Regions from separate parts of the Micromonospora sp. A3M-1-15 genome, predicted to be linked through region 1. Evidence: predicted binding sites of a transcription regulator. Region 1 holds the regulator's gene; the other holds the start of a gene.

The links. Region 1 encodes HrcA, which represses chaperone genes, less so after heat shock. Its sites were predicted from a motif close to GGTTNGCACNCTCNNNNNGAGNGTGCNAACC; they were not measured.
Region 2: groES (co-chaperone GroES) is a predicted target of HrcA. The motif match lies at 1,629-1,659, and genes of this name have one in related genera.

What each region holds. Positions count from the first base shown of each region.
Region 1 covers NZ_JANAVK010000004.1:70,073-73,257, forward strand. Annotated here, with positions in the region: gene hemW (radical SAM family heme chaperone HemW) at 1-183, shown strand, start outside; gene NLX85_RS20750 (DUF4870 domain-containing protein) at 231-893, opposite strand; gene hrcA (heat-inducible transcriptional repressor HrcA) at 1,124-2,146, shown strand; gene dnaJ (molecular chaperone DnaJ) at 2,220-3,185, shown strand, end outside.
Region 2 covers NZ_JANAVK010000002.1:632,535-635,719, forward strand. Annotated here, with positions in the region: gene ybaK (Cys-tRNA(Pro) deacylase) at 1-240, opposite strand, end outside; gene NLX85_RS12755 (methyltransferase domain-containing protein) at 288-1,514, opposite strand; gene groES (co-chaperone GroES) at 1,794-2,108, shown strand; gene groL (chaperonin GroEL) at 2,179-3,185, shown strand, end outside.

The DNA of each region.
Region 1 (3,185 bases):
CTGCGGCTGCGGCTCGCCACCGGGCTGCCCCTGTCGGGGCTCGACGAGGCGGGCCGGGCGGGCGCCGAGCGGGCCCGGGCCGACGGCCTGCTGGACGCCGAGGCCTACGCGAGCGGCCGGGCGGTGCTCACCCTGCGCGGCCGGCTGCTCGCCGACGCGGTCGTGCGCGACCTGCTGCCCTGAGCGTGTGACGCGCCGGTCCCGGCCGGCCCGTGGGCCGGCCGGGTCGGTCACTTCACGAACGTGTAGGTCATCGGGTAGCGGTAGAGGACGCCCTCGGTGGCCTTCACGCCGCCGATGATGCCGAAGATGATCGGGATCAGGGCGACGATGATCGGGATGAAGAAGAGCAGGCCGCAGGTGACCACGGCCAGCACGAAGCTGATCAGCGTCGCGATGACCCAGGTGATCTGGAAGTTCAGCGCGGCGACCGCGTGCGCGCGCACGGTCGGGGACTGCTGGCCCTTGACCGAGAACGCGATGAGCGGCGCCACCCAGCCGAGCAGGCTGCCGCCGACCACGACACCGACCGGGCCGCCGAAGTGCGCGATGAGGGACCAGGTCTTGTCGTCGTTGTTGGCGTAGCCGGCCGGCGCGCCGTACGCGCCGCCGCCCGGGTAGCCGGCGCCCGGCGCGCCGTAGCCGCCCGGCGGGGGGTAGCCACCCGGCGGCGGGTAGCCGCCCGGGGGTGGGTAACCGCCCGACGGCGGCTGGCCGCCGGGAGGCGGCGGATAGCCACCGGGCGGGGGATAGCCGCCCCCGGCCGGGGCCCCGGACAGTGGTGCGGTGGGGGGCTCGTCCGCCGACGAGCCGTACGGTGCCGACGGCGGGGTCGCCTCCGGCGGCGGGGCGCCGGAGTCCCCCGCTCCGGGAGGGCGAGGAGGTTCAGTCATGGTCGTCACGGTAGGTCCCGGTGGCAAGGGCGCACCAGAGCGGGATCGCCCGGGATGTCCGGCTGTTCGGCCCTGGCGGGCCGGATGTGCGGCGGGCCGCACCGGAGGTGCGTCGCCGATCATCGCGCCGGCGGGCACGCCGACGTAGACTGGCACTCGCTACAGTCGAGTGCCAGACGCCCGGCGGACGCCCCGCGCCGGTGCGACGAGGTGCGTCAGGAGGTGGGGAGATGGGTCTCGACGACCGCAAGCTCGCCGTGCTGCGCGCGATCGTCGAGGACTACGTCGCCACGCAGGAGCCGGTCGGCAGCAAGGCCCTCGTCGAGCGCCACCAGCTGGGTGTCTCCCCGGCGACCGTGCGCAACGACATGGCGGTGCTGGAGGAGGAGGGCTACATCCGGCAGCCGCACACCAGCGCCGGCCGGGTGCCCACCGACCGCGGCTACCGGCTCTTCGTCGACCGGCTCTCCCGGGTCAAGCCGCTCAGCCCGGCCGAGCGCCGGGCCATCGAGCGCTTCCTGGTCGGCGCCGTCGACCTGGACGACGTGGTGCACCGCACCGTCCGGCTGCTCGCCCAGCTCACCCGGCAGGTCGCCGTGGTGCAGTACCCGAGCCTCGCCCGCTCCAAGGTGCGCCACCTGGAGCTGGTGCCGATCTCCACCACCCGGCTGATGGTCGTGATGATCGCCGACACCGGCCGGGTCGAGCAGCGGCTGGTCGAGATGCCCGGGCCGATCCCGGCCGAGGACGTCACCGACCTGCGCCGCCTGGTCAACGAGAAGCTCGTCGGCAGTCGGCTGTCCGACACCCCGCCGCTGGTGCAGGCCCTGGTCGACGAGTCCACGCCGCAGCTGCGCCCGGCCATGGCCACGCTCTCCACCGTGCTGCTGGAGACCCTGGTCGAGCGGCACGAGGAGCGCATCGCCCTGGCCGGCACGGCCAACCTCACCCGGGGCGGCCTGCTCGACTTCCAGGGCTCGCTGCGGCCGATCCTCGAGGCGCTCGAGGAGGAGGTCGTGCTGCTCAAGCTGATCGGCGAGGCCGAGCCGAGCACCACCCGGGTGCTCATCGGCGACGAGAACGAGATCGACAACCTGCGGGCCGCCTCGGTGGTCAGCACCGGGTACGGCCCGGGCAGCACCATCGTGGGTGGCCTCGGCGTGCTCGGCCCGACCCGGATGGACTACCCCGGCACCATCGCCACGGTGAGGGCCGTGGCACGCTACGTGGGCGAACTGCTGGCCCAGAACTGACCAGTCACGGCCGACGGCCGGCTCCGGCCGACGACCGGCGCAACGCGAGACGAACATGAGGACACCGAACGCAGTGGCCAGGGACTACTACGGCATTCTCGGCGTGAGCCGGGACGCCTCCGACGACGAGATCAAGCGCGCCTACCGCAAGCTGGCGCGGCAGTTCCACCCGGACGTCAATCCGGACCCGGAGGCACAGGAGAAGTTCAAGGACATCAACGCCGCGTACGAGGTCCTCTCGGACGATCGGAAACGGCAGATCGTCGACCTGGGCGGCGACCCGCTCGCCCCGGGCGGCGGGGGCGCGGGCCCGGGTGGTCCGGGCGGCGCCGGCCCGTTCGTCGGCTTCCAGGACATCATGGACGCCTTCTTCGGCGGGGCGGCCGGCGGCAGCCGGGGCCCGCGGCCGCGTACCCGGCCGGGCGCCGACGCGATACTGCGGCTGGAGCTGGACCTGAACGAGACGGCGTTCGGCGTCGAGGCGCCGATCACCGTGGACACCGCGGTGCTCTGCACCACCTGCTCCGGCGCCGGCACCGCGGCCGGCACCCACCTGGCCACCTGCGAGGCGTGCGGCGGCCGGGGCGAGGTGCAGTCGGTGCAGCGGACCTTCCTCGGCCAGGTGGTCTCCGCCCGGCCGTGCACGGTCTGCCAGGGCTACGGCACCACCATCCCGCACCCCTGCCCGACCTGCGCGGGCGACGGCCGGGTGCGCACCCGCCGGTCGCTCACCGTCAAGATCCCGGCGGGCGTCGAGGACGGCATGCGGATCCGGCTGGCCCAGCAGGGCGAGGTGGGCCCGGGCGGCGGCACCGCCGGCGACCTCTACGTGGAGATCCACGAGCGGCCCCACGACGTCTACTCGCGCAAGGGCGACGACCTGCACTGCCGGGTCACCGTGCCGATGACCGCCGCCGCGCTCGGCACCCGGCTGACCATCAAGACGCTCGACAGCGAGGAGACCGTCGACGTCAAGGCGGGCACCCAGCCGGGCAGCACGCTGCGCCTGCGCGCCCGGGGCGTACCGCACCTGCGCGGC
Region 2 (3,185 bases), on a different contig from region 1:
CACCGCGGCGGCGAGAGCCTTGAGGTCCAGCTCTCCGGTGACCGGCACGACCGCCACGGTCAGCCCGCCGTCGACCTCGGTGACCAGCGACTTGAACACCCGGGCCGGCGGCACCCCGAGGGCCGCCGCGACCAGCGCGCCGTAGTTCGGCGCGTCCGGCGAGACGTCGTACGGGTGGGTGCTGTGGGCGATCTTCCGCTTGGTCAGCAGTGCCGTCGCCGGAGTGCCCTGTCCCGCCATGAGCGACAAGCTAACCGGCCGCCGCCCGCCGGGCGAGCCGAAAACCGTCAGGCGGGAAGCGGCCGGCAGATCAGCACGGTCGGCGCGCCGGCGACCCGGGTCAGCACCAGGCTGGCCGCCTCGTCGCCGGCCAGCTTCAGGTCCCGGCGCAGCCTCTCCGGTTCCAGCGCCGAGCCGCGCTTGAGGATCTCCACCCGCCCCACGCGGCGCTCCCGGAGCAGGGCGCGCAGCCGCTTCAGCGAGAACGGCAGCACGTCGGTGATCTCCAGGCAGCGGGCGAACGGGGTCGGTCGGGCCTCGTCGCCGTAGAGGTAGGCGATGCTCGGGTCGGCCAGCGTCGCGTCGAGGTCGCCGGCCAGCTCGGCGACCAGGTGCGCGCGCACCACCGCCGGATCCGGGTCGTACAGGAAGCGGCGCGGCCGGCCCACCGGAGCCTCGGCGTCCCCGCTGCCGGTGAGCTGCACGGCGCGGGCCTCCGCTCCGGCGGAGGTGCCGGGAAGCCGCCCTTCCTTCTCCCGCAGCAGGGTGGCCCGGCGGGGCACCTCGGCCAGCGCGCCGCACCACAGCGCCGCCTCGACCAGGTCGCCGTCGACGGTCACCCACTCCGCCTCGGCGCCCGTCGGGATCAGCGCGTGGTCCAACCCCGGCGCCACCTTCACCACGGTGTGCGGCACCCGCTCGGCCAGGCCGGTGACGAAGTCCCAGGGCGGCGAGTAGGCGTTCGGGTCGAAGATCCGTCGGCCGGTGCCGGCCCTCCGGCGGGCCGGGTCGCAGAACACCCCGTCGACCCGGGTCACGTCGAACGCCGTGGCGTCCCCGCACTCCACCGTGAACAGGTCGGCCAGCCCGGCGGCCTCGGCGTTCGCGGCCGCCATCGCGGCGGTCAGCGGGTCGGCCTCCACGCCGTACACCCGGATGCCGGCACGGGCCGCGGCGAGCGCGTCCGCCCCGAGGCCGCAACCCAGGTCGGCGAGGGTGGCGACGCCCGCGGCGCGCAGGCGTTCCGCCCGGCGCCGCGCGACGACCCCCCGGGTGGCCTGCTCCAGGCCCGCCCGGGTGAGGAACATGCCGCGCGCCGCCGGGCCGAACTTGCCGGCCGCGCGGCGGCGCAGCTCCGCCTGGGTCAGCGCCGCCGCCGCGAGCCCCGCCGGCACCCCGGCGGAGCGGAGCGCGGCGGCCGCCGTCAGCGGGTCGCCGCCGGCCACCCGCGCGGCCGCGTCGAGCGCTGCCGACCCCTCGGGGGCACGCAGGGCGGCGAACTGTTCCAGGTCCACCCGGGCATTCTCCCGGCGACCTCGCCCCGGCCGGCCCGGACCCCACCGACGACGACACGGAACGCGGCGTGCTGGCACTCTCCTTGACGGAGTGCTAGCCGAGGAATAACCTGCGATTAGCACTCTCACCCTGAGGGTGCCAACGCCCGGGCCCTGGTGTCCGGGGGTTGAACGCCAGGCGGACCGGCACCCGCGACGACGGCCCCGCCCGGTGGCATGTGGCAGATTGACGCTGGTCGGCGTGCCGACCGGCAACGACACCAAGTACCCCAGGAGGGTATGCCCGTGACTACCGCGACCAAGGTTGCGATCAAGCCGCTCGAGGACCGCATCGTGGTCCAGGCGAACGAGGCCGAGACCACCACCGCCTCGGGCATCGTGATCCCCGACACCGCCAAGGAGAAGCCGCAGGAGGGCACCGTCCTCGCTGTCGGCCCGGGCCGGATCGACGACAAGGGCAACCGCGTGCCGATCGACGTCAAGGTCGGCGACACCGTCCTCTACTCGAAGTACGGCGGCACCGAGGTCAAGTACGCCGGCGAGGAGTACCTGGTGCTCTCCGCCCGCGACGTCCTCGCGGTCATCGAGAAGTAAGCAACCGATCAGTGTCGTTGCCCCGGTCCGGCTCGCCGGGCCGGGGCAACGTCGCTTCGAAGGGATACAGATGGCGAAGATCCTGAGCTTCTCGGACGACGCCCGGCACCTGCTGGAGCACGGTGTCAACGCCCTCGCGGACGCGGTCAAGGTCACTCTCGGCCCGCGCGGGCGCAACGTCGTCCTGGACAAGAAGTTTGGTGCGCCCACGATCACCAACGACGGCGTGACCATCGCCAAGGAGATCGAGCTCACCAACCCCTACGAGAACCTCGGCGCGCAGCTGGTCAAGGAGGTGGCGACCAAGACCAACGACGTCGCCGGCGACGGGACCACCACCGCGACCGTGCTGGCCCAGGCCATGGTCCGCGAGGGCCTGCGCAACGTGGCCGCCGGGACCAACCCGACCGGCCTGAAGCGGGGCATCGACGCGGCGGCCGCCAAGGTCTCCGAGGCGCTGCTCGGCCGGGCCGTCGAGGTGGCCGACAAGGAGTCGATCGCGCACGTGGCGACGATCTCCGCGCAGGACGCCACCATCGGCGAGCTGATCGCCGAGGCGATGGAGCGGGTCGGCCGCGACGGTGTCATCACCGTCGAGGAGGGCTCCGCCCTCACCACCGAGCTGGAGGTGACCGAGGGTCTCCAGTTCGACAAGGGCTTCATCTCGCCGAACTTCGTCACCGACGTGGAGGGGCAGGAGGCGGTCCTGGAGGACCCGTACATCCTGATCACCACGCAGAAGATCTCGGCGATCGAGGAGCTGCTGCCGCTGCTGGAGAAGGTCCTCCAGAACAACAAGCCGCTGCTCATCATCGCCGAGGACGTCGAGGGCCAGGCCCTGTCCACGCTCGTGGTCAACGCGATCCGCAAGACCATCAAGGTCTGCGCCGTGAAGGCCCCCGGCTTCGGTGACCGCCGCAAGGCGATGCTCCAGGACATGGCGATCCTGACCGGCGCCGAGCTGGTCGCCCCGGAGCTGGGCTACAAGCTCGACCAGGTCGGCCTGGAGGTGCTCGGCACCGCCCGCCGCGTCGTGGTCGACAAGGAGAACACCACGGTCGTCGACGGTGGCGGCCA